2 linked regions of the Lysinibacter sp. HNR genome follow. The main gene of each other region encodes a partner of the protein of the gene in region 2 in a complex. Links are inferred from orthologs where the notes say so. Each region holds a gene or a part of one and is shown on either strand. Other genes may lie near its edges.

What was found. The genes of interacting proteins can lie anywhere in the genome.
Region 1: the proteins of rpsJ (region 2) and nusB are in contact, whole or in part, in a solved structure (PDB 3D3B), measured with the Escherichia coli proteins. The link is inferred for Lysinibacter sp. HNR from one-to-one orthologs.

Annotation. Positions count from the first base shown.
Region 1 is NZ_CP121684.1:1,609,321-1,614,051, forward strand. What follows is about bases 1,756-4,731. They hold nusB (transcription antitermination factor NusB), read right to left. Parts: upstream 3,461-4,731; coding sequence 3,050-3,460; downstream 1,756-3,049. Other genes in these bases: FrondiHNR_RS07270 (aspartate carbamoyltransferase catalytic subunit), read right to left, coding at 1,756-2,441; pyrR (bifunctional pyr operon transcriptional regulator/uracil phosphoribosyltransferase PyrR), read right to left, coding at 2,438-2,971; efp (elongation factor P), read right to left, coding at 3,481-4,044; FrondiHNR_RS07290 (type II 3-dehydroquinate dehydratase), read right to left, coding at 4,122-4,583; aroB (3-dehydroquinate synthase), read right to left, coding at 4,607-4,731. In the rest of the region: FrondiHNR_RS07260 (hypothetical protein), read right to left, coding at 1-146; FrondiHNR_RS07265 (dihydroorotase), read right to left, coding at 146-1,486; more of FrondiHNR_RS07270, read right to left, coding at 1,488-1,755. UniProt on the Escherichia coli protein: Part of the processive rRNA transcription and antitermination complex (rrnTAC). The complex forms an RNA-chaperone ring around the RNA exit tunnel of RNA polymerase (RNAP).
Region 2 is NZ_CP121684.1:2,150,541-2,158,578, forward strand. What follows is about bases 3,074-5,821. They hold rpsJ (30S ribosomal protein S10), read right to left. Parts: upstream 4,728-5,821; coding sequence 4,419-4,727; downstream 3,074-4,418. Other genes in these bases: rplW (50S ribosomal protein L23), read right to left, coding at 3,074-3,092; rplD (50S ribosomal protein L4), read right to left, coding at 3,089-3,751; rplC (50S ribosomal protein L3), read right to left, coding at 3,755-4,411; FrondiHNR_RS09835 (hypothetical protein), read left to right, coding at 5,273-5,821. Also shown: rpmC (50S ribosomal protein L29), read right to left, coding at 1-35; rplP (50S ribosomal protein L16), read right to left, coding at 35-454; rpsC (30S ribosomal protein S3), read right to left, coding at 458-1,222; rplV (50S ribosomal protein L22), read right to left, coding at 1,224-1,607; rpsS (30S ribosomal protein S19), read right to left, coding at 1,633-1,914; rplB (50S ribosomal protein L2), read right to left, coding at 1,930-2,766; more of rplW, read right to left, coding at 2,793-3,073; more of FrondiHNR_RS09835, read left to right, coding at 5,822-5,827; FrondiHNR_RS09840 (FtsK/SpoIIIE domain-containing protein), read right to left, coding at 5,833-8,038. UniProt on the Escherichia coli protein: Involved in the binding of tRNA to the ribosomes. Part of the processive rRNA transcription and antitermination complex (rrnTAC). The complex forms an RNA-chaperone ring around the RNA exit tunnel of RNA polymerase (RNAP).

The sequences.
Region 1 (4,731 bases), 540 kb from region 2 along the record:
AGGGACTCCCCCAAAACAGTCAGCTCGGATAGCGGTTGGAGAAGGTGCGAAGATCTTTTTTTACGCGCCGACCAGGCCCACCACATGAGCGCAAATAACGCACCTAAAAGGGCGATGATGATCAGGGTAGGAATAAGATTTTCCACTAGATATCTGCTTTCACTGGGCTCTGCTGAGCGTGCCGCGCCACCGTCTCGGGGTCAACAACTCGACTCTCCTCGTAGGTGAGGTACCCGTTGTGAACGGTGTAGCGCACGGATCCGCTCAGCGTCATGTCCAAGAATGGGCTGTTGTGGCTTTTTCCAGCCAAGTCGGAAATTGTGAAAACCGAGGAAACCGCCGGATCGTGGAGAACGATGTCCGCAACGGCACCTTCCCTCAGCACCCCTGAGCCCTCAAGCCGACCGATTCTGGCCGGGGCGGCTGAGAGCACTCGCGCCACATCACTCCAGGTAATGAGCTCAGTGTCCACGAGCGCGGTCTGCACCACTGACAGGGCGGATTCCAAACCGACCATGCCAAAGGCTGCGGAGTCCCACTCGCCGTCTTTTGTCTCGCTCGGGTGCGGAGCGTGATCGGTTGCAATGATGTCGATGGTGCCGTCGGCAACTCCGGCGCGGAGCGCCAGGACATCCTCATCACGTCGCAGCGGAGGGTTCACCTTGTATCTGGCGTCGTAGCTGCGCACCAGATCTTCGGTTAACAAAAGGTGATGGGGAGTTGCCTCCGCAGTGACACTAATTCCACGCGCTTTTGCCCAGCGAACAACCTCAACCGACCCGGCCGTGGAAAGGTGACAGATGTGCAGGCGGGCACCAATGTGTTCAGCGAGCAGCACATCGCGAGCGATGATAGATTCTTCCGCCACCGCCGGCCACCCTTTCAGCCCCAATTCGCTTGATAACGCCCCCTCGTTCATCTGGGCGCCCTGGGTGAGTCGGGGATCCTGGGCATGCTGGGCGATAACACCGTCAAAAGTGCTCACATATTCCAGGGCCCTACGCATCAAAAGTGAATCGTGCACACACTTGCCGTCATCGGAAAAAACACGAACCCGGGCACGTGAGTTAGCCATCGCGCCAATCTCGCTCAGGTGCTTACCCTCAAGGCCGCGTGTTACCGCCCCGATCGGACGAACCCTGGCGTAACCCGCCTCCATACCGAGTGAGTAAACCTGCTCGACAACCCCGGCCGTGTCCGACACGGGAAGTGTGTTGGCCATGGCAAAAACCGTGGTGAATCCGCCGGCCGCAGCGGCCTGCGTTCCCGTGAGCACGGTCTCGCTCTGCTCAAAACCGGGCTCACGCAGGTGCGTGTGTAAATCGACCAGTCCGGGAAGCGCCAGAAGGCCCGCAGCATCAATCACACGATCAGCAGATGCTGAGACGTTTCCCCCCAAAGAGGTAATCACCCCGTCAACAACAAGAATGTCCCCGGCTTCACCGCCGGGCAGTGTTGCTCCCCTCATCAGGATTGATTCACTCACGCTATACGCCCTCTCGTTCACCGGTCATCAACAGGTATAAAGCAGCCATACGAATTGACACACCGTTTGCCACCTGCTCACGCACGGTCGATCGTGCAGAGTCCGCGGCTGCCGAAGAAATCTCCAACCCTCGGTTCATGGGACCGGGGTGCATCACAATGCTATCCTCCCGGAGCCGGGCAAAACGAGTATCATCAAGCCCCCACCAGCGAGAGTATTCTCTTTCATTGGGGAAAAAAGCCGCGTTCATACGCTCTGCCTGAATCCGAAGAAGCATGACAACGTCCGGACGCACCCGCGCCAGGGTGTCATCCAGGTTATAGCTGATCTCTGCGGGCCAGGCAGCGGCACCGAAAGGAATTAGGGTTGCGGGAGCAACAAAGGTAACGTGAGCACCCAGCGTCTGTAGCAGCCACAGGTTCGACCTAGCCACGCGAGAGTGGGTGATATCCCCCACAATAACCACGGAGACCCCGTCCAGGTCGGCTCCCCGGCTCGCACCGCCGTGAATACGGCGACGCATAGTAAAGGCATCAAGCAGAGCCTGTGTGGGGTGCTCATGGGTGCCATCACCCGCGTTGAGGATACCGGCATCGATCCATCCCGTTCGCGCCAGCCGATGCGGGGCCCCAGACGCGGGGTGGCGAATGATAACTCCATCAGCCCCAATCGCGGCCAGAGTTTGCGCTGTGTCTTTTAGGCTCTCACCCTTGGAAACACTTGATCCCTTTGCCGAGAAATTAATCACGTCGGCGCTCAGGCGCTTTGCCGCGGCCTCAAAAGAAATTCGGGTTCGGGTGGAGTCTTCAAAAAACAAATTAACGACCGCTTTGCCCCGCAGAGTGGGAAGCTTTTTGACCTCGCGAAGCTGTGTATCTGCCATATCCTCGGCAATGTCAAGGAGGCGAACGGCTTCTTCCCGCTCAAGATCTTTGGTACTGAGCAGATGTTTCATGAGTCAATAACCACTTCGTCGGTACCGTCGATCTCCTGAAGACGAACGTTAATCCGTTCCGAGGTGGCGCTCGGAATATTTTTTCCAATAAAGTCTGCTCGGATAGGCAATTCTCGATGCCCTCGATCAATGAGCGCCGCAAGCCGCACAGCTCGTGGGCGACCAAAATCTGCAAGCGCATCAAGAGCGGCCCTGATGGTACGCCCCGAATAGAGAACGTCGTCAACCAGCACCACGGTTTTCCCCTCGACCCCCTCAGCGGGAATCTCGGTAGGGAAAGAAACCCTGGTGGGGTGGTGAGCAAGGTCGTCCCGATACATGGTGGTATCCAACTGCCCCACGATGCTTCGATTGAGGGGCTCAATGCTCTGGATGATGCGGCCGATTCGCTGCCCGAGGAAAGCCCCGCGGGTAGGAATCCCCAGGATAATGAGGTTGTCTACTCCCCTATTCGACTCAAGGATTTCGTGCGATATCCGAGTAAGGGCTCTACTAATATCAGCCTGCTGAAGCACAATGCGAGTGTTCATGCCGACTCCTTCCTCGCCTCACGGGACGACTTTAAAGGTGTCATGTGTCTTGTGTTCTAGCCTAACACGATTACACGATCACACCGACTGGGCAACCTTACCCAACACACCGTTAATAAATCCGCCGGAATCCTCCGTCGATAAACTCTTTGCGAGTTCAACGGCTTCTGAAATTGCAACCCCCACCGGCACCTCATCGTTAAAAAGAACCTCCCACACACCAATGCGTAAAACCGCACGATCAATGTAGGGCATCCGCTGCAGGGTCCACCCTTGGGCGTAGGTCTCGATAGTCTCGTCGATTTCAGCAAGATTATCGTTCACCCCGTCAACGATATCGCGGGCGTAAAGCCAAGAAGCCTGCCGATCAGGTTGACTTACCGCTCGCTCTGCCTCCGCCTGAAGAGATGCTGCGATAGATATCTCGCGTAGATCGGCCTGGTAAAGAACATCCAGAGCGCGCTTACGCGCTTTACTCCTGGCACTCATAGTGTGATGATACTCCCGCGTTATTCTTTGACGCGACCGAGGTAGTCACCGGTACGAGTGTCTACTTTAACTCGCGTGCCCTGATCCAGGAAGAGGGGAACCTGAATCTCATAGCCGGTATCAACCTTGGCCGGCTTGGTGCCACCGGTGGAACGATCCCCCTGAAGTCCGGGCTCAGTGTACACGATGGTCATCTCAACGGAAGGAGGAAGATCAACATAGAGGGGTGAGCCGTCGTGTAGCGCGATGGTCACATTCTGATTTTCGAGCATAAAGTTTACCGCGTCACCCACCGTTGCCGCCGGAACCGTGATCTGGTCGTAATCAGAGGTGTCCATGAAGACAAAATCGTCACCGTCCTGATAGAGGTACTGATAGTCTCGACGGTCCACGTTTGCGGTTTCAATTTTCATACCCGCGTTGAAGGTTTTATCGATTATCTTCCCCGAGGTAACATTCTTCATTTTGGTGCGGACAAAAGCGCCACCCTTGCCCGGCTTCACGTGCTGAAACTCGATCACGCTCCACAGGTTGCCCTCAAGTTTGAGAACAGTTCCGTTCTTAATATCGTTTGTTGTTGCCATGCTAAAAGTTTTCCGTTCAATTATTACGTATTCAGGTACAGGATATTCTGCAAGCGGTGCCTCTGCGAGTTTAGCGTTCAGAAGACGTTTCTCCCAATGAATTGCAGGGCGAGTTGATAGGATTCGAACCCAAACCCCGCGATAACTCCGGTCGCAACACCGCTAATAACGCTGTTGTGCCGAAAAGTCTCACGAGCGTGCGGGTTGCTGATGTGAACCTCCACCAGAGGAACCCCGGCATCTTTCAATTGTGCAGCGGCATCTCGGAGGGCGTAGCTGTAGTGGGTAAAAGCTGCGGGGTTCAGAATCACGGGAGCTTTTGTCTCCACCGCCTCATGAATCCATCGAATAAGCTCCGCCTCATCATCGGTCTGTCTCACATCGACGGAGAGCGGCACGCCCCTCTCTCGCGACAGAATTGATGCCAAGGCGTTAAGGTCTCGGGTGAGATCATCTAAATTTGCCGATCCATATACCTCCGGTTCACGACTTCCTAAACGCCCAAGATTTGGTCCGTTCAGAACAAAAACTGTGCTCATCTTTTGTCTCCCGAAGTTAGAACCTAGCTCGCAATCTCCTGATACGCCGTAAACAAGAGCGTCTCATCAGGACCGGCAAGCACCGTTGGTTTACCAATTCTATCGAGCACAACAAACCTCAGCATACCGGCACGAGCCTTCTTATCAC
Region 2 (8,038 bases):
TCGGCGGGAGTCAATTCTTTTGATCCGATAGCCATTACGCGTCGCCCTCCTCTCGCTTGATAATGCGGGCCTTAAGCGGAAGCTTGTGAATTGCGCGGGTGAGCGCCTCACGAGCAAGCTCTTCATTTACACCGGCGACCTCAAAGAGAACACGACCCGGCTTGACATTTGCAACCCACCACTCCGGCGAACCCTTACCCGAACCCATACGGGTTTCGGCGGGTTTTTTGGTGAGGGGACGGTCGGGGTAAATGTTAATCCAGACCTTTCCACCACGCTTGATGTGACGCGTCATGGCAATACGAGCTGCCTCGATCTGACGGTTGGTCACGTAGGCGGGGGTGAGCGCCTGAATACCAAATTCACCGAAGCTCACCGTGGTGCCACCCTTTGCCTGGCCGCTACGACCCGGGTGGTGTTGCTTGCGGTACTTGACTCGACGTGGAATCAGCATGCTTTACTTCTCCGCTCCTGCTACAGCTGGTGCCTCTGTCTGCGCGTTGTTGTTACGCGGCGCACGACGGCGGTCACCACGCTCGGGGCGAGACGACTTTTGAGCCGCCTGCTCACGAGCAAGTTCTTTATTGGTGATGTCACCCTTGTAGATCCAGACTTTGACACCGATACGACCAAAAGTGGTCTTTGCCTCGTAGAAGCCGTAGTCAATGTTTGCACGAAGGGTGTGCAGCGGCACACGTCCCTCGCGGTAGAACTCTGAACGGCTCATCTCGGCACCGCCCAGACGACCGGACACCTGGATACGAACACCCTTGGCACCGGCGCGCTGCGCACCCTGCAGACCCTTGCGCATCGCGCGACGGAAGGCCACACGGGCGGTGAGCTGCTCGGCAATGCCCTGTGCTACCAGTTGAGCCTCAGCCTCGGGGTTTTTAACCTCGAGGATGTTGAGCTGAATCTGCTTGCCCGTGAGCTTTTCGAGGTCTGCACGGATACGCTCCGCTTCAGCACCACGACGACCGATAACGATACCGGGGCGGGCGGTATGGATGTCCACACGCACGCGATCCCGAGTGCGCTCAATCTCAATGCGAGCAACACCCGCACGGTCAAGAGTCTTGGCGAGCAGCTGACGGATCTTGATGTCCTCTGCAAGATAGTCTGCGTAACGCTGACCCGGCTTGGTGCTGTCGGAGAACCAACGCGATACATGATCGGTGGTGATTCCCAGACGGAAGCCGTAGGGGTTTACTTTCTGGCCCATATTATTTGGCTCCCTTCTTCCCGTCCGTGACCTCATCCGGTGTCGAAAGGACAACCGTGATGTGGCTGGTGCGCTTGTTAATGCGGAATGCGCGTCCCTGTGCTCGCGGGCGGAAACGCTTAAGGGTGGTACCCTCATCAACGTATGCCTTTGAGATGAATAGATCCTGCTCATCCAGGAACGTATTTGTCGCGTCTGCCTTCACCCTGGCGTTGGCAATTGCCGAGGTGACCAGTTTGAATACCGGCTCGCTCGCACCCTGGGGGGCGAACTTGAGGATAGCAAGAGCCTCCTCAGCCTGCTTGCCGCGGATCAGGTTAACGACGCGGCGAGCCTTCATGGGGGTTACGCGGATGTGACGAACGCGTGCGATCGACTCAACCATTCTTTCTCCTCCTTCACGTCGCCGCTTAGCGGCGACGGCCCTTCTTGTCGTCCTTCACGTGTCCACGGAAGGTGCGGGTGGGAGCAAACTCTCCGAGCTTGTGCCCAACCATGGTTTCGGTAATAAACACGGGAATGTGCTTACGTCCATCGTGTACCGCGATGGTGTGTCCCAGCATTGCCGGGATGATCATGGAACGGCGCGACCAGGTTTTGATCACATTTTTTGTATTGGCCTCGTTCTGGGCAACAACCTTACTGAGCAGGTGGTTGTCAACGAAGGGGCCCTTCTTAAGACTGCGTGGCATCTTCTAAAACTCCTACTAGCGCTTCTTGCCGACGGTGCGACGACGAACGATGAGCTTGTCACTCTCTTTGTTGGGACGGCGTGTGCGGCCTTCCTTCTGACCCCAGGGGCTGACGGGGTGACGACCACCGGACGTCTTACCCTCTCCACCACCGTGGGGGTGATCAACAGGGTTCATGGCAACACCACGAACGGTGGGACGAACGCCCTTCCAGCGCATACGTCCGGCCTTACCCCAGTTGATGTTGGACTGCTCAGCGTTGCCAACCTCGCCGACCGTGGCCCGGCAGCGAGCGTCTACGTTGCGGATTTCTCCCGAGGGCAGGCGAAGCTGCGCGTAGGGACCGTCCTTAGCAACAAGACGCACCGAGGTTCCCGCGCTACGTGCCAGCTTGGCTCCCCCGCCCGGCTTCAGCTCGATGGCGTGAATAACGGTACCCGTGGGGATGTTACGCAGCGGGAGGTTGTTACCCGGCTTGATATCGGCTCCGGCACCCGACTCAACGATGTCGCCCTGCGACAGCTTGTTGGGGGCGATGATGTAGCGCTTGGTCCCGTCCACGTAGTGGAGCAGGGCGATACGTGCCGTGCGGTTGGGGTCGTATTCAATGTGGGCGACCTTAGCGTTTACACCGTCTTTGTCGTGACGACGGAAGTCGATCACGCGGTACTGACGCTTGTGTCCACCACCGATGTGACGGGTCGTGATGCGACCCGAGCTGTTACGACCACCGGTTTTAGGGAGCGGGCGGAGAAGCGACTTCTCCGGGGTCGAGCGCGTGATCTCAGCGAAGTCAGCAACACTCGAACCGCGACGACCGGGCGTCGTGGGCTTGTACTTACGAATAGCCATGTGTGTATTCCTCTTGACTTCCTGGCCTAGCTAACGACCGTGAAGATGTCGATGGAGCCAGACTTGAGCGTCACAATGGCACGCTTGGTGTCTTTGCGCTTGCCCACTCCAAATTTTGTGCGACGCGTCTTACCCTTGCGGTTCAGCGTGTTGATCGACGCTACCTTGACGTTAAAGACCTTTTCAATAGCAAGCTTGATCTCGGTCTTGTTGGAATCGGGGTGTACCTCAAAGGTGTACTGCCCGTTGGTGTCGATCAGCGAGTAGCTCTTCTCAGAGACAACCGGAGCGATGATGACGTCGTGTGGATTCTTGTTCAGGCTCATGCCGAAACCTCCTTCTTAGCACCGCTCGTCTTTGCCTCGACAAAGCCATCGAATGCCGCCTTGGTGAAGACGATGTCGTCGCTCACGATCACGTCGTACGCGTTGAGCTGATCCCAGCTGATCACGTGGAGGTCTTCGATGTTGCGAACACTCTTCTGTGTGAGGTCGTCGCTGCGGTCGAGCACCATGAGTACTCGGCGTCCGGGCGCGACCTGCGACAGCAGGGCAATAGCGGTTTTGGTTGACGGTACGTCTTCAATTCCCAGGGACTCAACAACGTGGATACGCTCGCCGCGTGCGCGGTCTGACAGCGATCCGCGGAGGGCCGCGGCAATCATTTTCTTGGGTGTCCGCTGCGAGTAGTCGCGAGGCGTCGGCCCGTGAACAATTCCACCGCCCGTCATCTGAGGGGCACGGATTGAGCCCTGACGGGCACGGCCGGTTCCCTTCTGCTTAAACGGCTTGCGACCCGCACCGGATACCTCACCACGACCCTTGGTCTTGTGGGTTCCCTGGCGAGCTGCCGCACGCTGAGCGGTAACAACCTGGTGGATAAGCGGAACGTTGGTCTCAACGTCAAAAATAGAAGCGGGCAACTCTACCGTGCCGGTCTTCTTTCCCTGCGCGTTGATGAGATCAATCGTGGTTGCGTTAGCCATGAACTACGCCCCCTTCACAGCGTTGCGAACGAATACAAGACGGCCACGAGCACCGGGAACGGCGCCCTTGACCAGAATGACGTTCTTCTCGGTATCAATGGAGTGAACCGTGAGGTTCTGAACCGTCACTCGGTCTCCACCCATGCGACCCGCCATGCGCTGTCCTTTAAAGACACGACCGGGGGTTGCTGAAGCACCGATAGAACCGGGCTTACGGTGGTTGCGATGTGCACCGTGTGATGCACTCACACCCTTGAAGTTGTGACGCTTCATTGTTCCGGCAAAGCCTTTGCCCTTGCTCGTGCCCACAACGTCAACCAGCTGACCCGCCTCGAAGGTGGTGTCGATGGTGAGTTCCTGACCGGCCGAGTAGTCGGATGCGTCCGGAGTACGGATTTCGGTGAGGTGGCGACGCGGCGTAACACCGGCCTTGTCGAAGTGGCCCTGAGCGGGTTTGTTCACCTTGCGGGGGTCAATTTGACCGGCGGCAATCTGAACCGCACTGTATCCGTCAATTTCGGGAGTGCGAACCTGGGTTACCACGTTCGGAGTGATTTCGATAACGGTCACGGGTACGAGTTTGTTGTTCTCGTCCCACACCTGGGTCATGCCAAGCTTGGTGCCCAGCAGACCCTTGTAGGTCTTTGCAGCAGTAGACATGATTCCCCTAGAGCTTGATCTCGATGTTAACATCGGCGGGCAGGTCAAGACGCATCAGTGAATCGACAGCCTTGGGTGTCGGATCCACGATATCGATGAGACGCTTGTGAGTGCGCTTTTCAAAGTGCTCGCGACTGTCTTTGTACTTGTGAGGGGAACGGATAACTGCGATCACGTTCTTTTCTGTGGGAAGCGGCACCGGACCGATGACGGTGGCACCCGCGCGGGTTACCGTGTCAACAATCTTGCGTGCCGAGGTGTCGAGACCGGCGTGGTCATACGACTTAAGTCGAATGCGGATCTTCTGTCCCGCCATGTGTGACTCTCTCTTTCTGGTTGCGTCGTATGGTTTTCACCACATTGGACGACTTGCGGACTATAACGTGGAACACTCTCATGTCACACCGCTGTTCTTATATCAAGACTCACGCTCTCACCTCACAACGGCACAGGAGTATGTTCGTTGAGCGAGATGGGATTATGAGCAGTGTTCTGCTACCCGCGGCCTAGCTGTTCTTTTGAGTAGTCTCAATCAAGCTATGCACTGCCTGGCAGTGATTCGCGAGCACGAGGCATCACGAAATACTGAACTACGTAATTCTGCCATAGAAATAGATCATTATGCAACCCGGGCGTGTCGCTTCTTAAGCCAGTCCCGCTCAAAGCCCGCCAAGCAACAGACGGGGGATCTGTACCCGGTTACGCTCCGGAGACTCACAGAGGGGTTCACGCGGGAACCTATCCACAGTTGTACACAGGAACGATGTACACATAGGCACCCCCGTGACGTGGATATTAGCGTAGGTTACACAGCTCCAACTGGTCTCTCGTTTCGTTTGTTCTTGAGAAAGGCTAACCGCCGTGTATGGCACAGAAGATGCGCTCCTCAAACAGGCTGCTTTTCTCAATCAGCAGATGGCTCAGGCCCGGGATCTACACGACCAGTTAGAGAGGTTTCTAACACACACAACGTGGAATGCTTCATCCGCAACGGCCTTTTGCACACGCGCCCGTTCGCTTAACACGCTGCTCTTGGCCCTGGTTGGTCGGTGTGAAGAGGCCCTACACAGCCTCAATCGACACGTATCCGAGGTGAAACGTGTCAAAGGCCTTATATCGGCAGCGGAGGCACACGTTCAACAGCGCGTGGCTGCAGCCCGCGCTCTCGTAGAACGAGCTCAGCGAGCTATCAGAGACCTTCCCGCAGATCAGGTTTCTCTCGGCGACAGGTTGCTCATTTTCCCAACTGCTGAGACTCATAACCTAGCAACAGTATCGGTGCTTGAGTTTGAGGGCAAGCGGGTGACAACCGATAGCTTTTTACAAGCTACCCGCATTGCCTCGTTGCGGCAGCCCCAACCCGGTTCCCTTGAGTGGCTTGAATTGAAACAGCTGTTTGACTCACGGGGATGGTAGGGCTGCTATCGAGGCAGGGCCACCTGAATCAGGCTGCTCTGACCGCTTTCTACCAGATACCCTCGTCCCGGCGGAAAATCTGAGCGTTTTATCCTGTTGGTCTGAATTCGCAGTGGGTTGGGGGCGTCATCCTCGTCTGGCTGCAAGAAAACCCCATTACGAACACTCTTTAGTTGAGCGTGAACACCCCACGATTGAGAGACGGTATTGGGATCACACATAATCACGGTGTGGGCACCGGAGCTTCGGGCAACCTTAAGTAGCTGAGACACGGCCCCGTCGGCGGGCGTTCCCTCAAGCTCTGCAACGTCATCAATGACGATAAATATCTGACTACTGTTCTGCAGGTTCTCAGAGACACTGTTTTTGCCGGACACCCGTTCTCTTTTTTCGCCGGGCCTCTGCTCACTATTGTCACCAGATGCCCACGTGTTGTTCTCGGATCCCTGCGCGTTACTCTCGGACTGGCGGGGAGGCTGCAGCGCAGAGCCAAAAATAGTGTCCCCCTCGTACAGACCAACACCTGCACCGTGAGCGGCAGGCCCTCCGCTAAGCCTCGTAACCAGCTTATGGGCAAGGTTTTCCACGCCGTTGATGCTCCTACATTCTTCTGTCCAGGGTAAGTTATGCAGGCGAGTTGACCGAGTGGAGAGCAGAAAGGTATTTGCCTGTGGATTTTTCACGCACCGATTGAGATATATGGTCTCAATCGCTGTGCTTCGCCCTGACCCCTGCTGCCCCATCACTGTAAAAAGTCCCGTATCGGAGATGCTCGCGGGCTGAAGAGTGAGGTCATCTAGACCAACCACCAAACGCCCGTCGTGTGTGGTGGGCAACTCGGTACGGACAACAGAAGTGGGAAGCGTCATAATCTCCGGAACCGGGGTCACGCCCCGAGCCACAAGCCTCTCCCCTAATTCTTCAATACGAGTGGATTGCGCAAGAAGAGACTCCGTACCGCCGTATATAGCAAGCTGCACCTCGTGCATCTCCGAGCCTTCACTCCTTTTACGCACGAGGGCCCGCCCCTGGGACATTCCCTTGGGAGCACCGAGAGTTCTTTTGACCGCACCGCTATCACTGTCAACACCGGCCCGGAGAATAATCTGCTGTTGAATATTTGCGTTCAGCGCCCTGTCGATGTCTTCAAGACGATCCAGGGTAAAGAAACAGTGAATACCCACCTGACGTCCCTCTGCCAAGAGGGCAGCAAAAGAACGGTAGGGATTATCGCCAGCCACAAGTTCATAACGCTGACGCATCGCACCCAGGCCATCAATCAGCAACACTATTCTGTGTTCGTGTTCCTCCTCCGAATGAGAACGATACTCTGTGAGAGTACCCGCCCGCAGCCGAGAGTATCTGTGCTGTCTTTGCCGAAGTTGCGCTATTAACTCCCGGAATAAGCGTCGGAGCCGGGCATCATCCCTGCCCGGTATAACGGAGCCGACCGTGGGAAGGGTGGTGAGCGAATCGAGCGCACCTCCTTCATAATCAAGAATATAAATATCCGTTGGGTCGTCACGAACCGTCCGCGTAATCGCAATTGCCATGGTACGTAACGCTGTGCTCTTGCCACTACCCCCGCCACCCACGATCGCAACACCACCAACAGTGTCCAAATCTATACTGTAGGGATTTTGCCGCTGGCGCTGCGGTTCGTCGGCCATTCCGATCACGATCCCGCGCTCCGGGATGCTGGGCAGCCTCTCCAAAGCCACCATACTCGGGAGCGGCTCTAGCCACGGCCTGCGCGGTGGCGTAAGCGAGGCCTTCGTGTAGGCACACAGAATATTCTCTAAGAGCTTCTCAATATCGCGCTGCGCACTAACCCGCTCCAGGGCGCCGCCGGGGCTGGAGGGTTTTAACGAGGTTTTCCATGCCTTTGTCGCCCCAAACCCAAGGTTTTCTATGCGTATTGCTGGGCGAGTTGATGCCCGACCCGAGCGGGAGCCGAGGTATCCGGTTTGGAAATGAATGAGCTGCCCCGGGCCAATCCTCACCGCTCCACGTCCTGGAGTATCGAGATTAAAAAGAGCGGCGTCTTCCGTTCCGACGATATCAGCACTATCCGCCCGATCCGCAACGCGTAAAGCAATACGAAGGTTTGTGTTTGCCCGCAGACTGTCGGAAATCACATCGGCGGGACGCTGCGTTGCCATCACCAAGTGTACCCCCAATGATCGCCCGCGCTGAGCAACATCAACAATC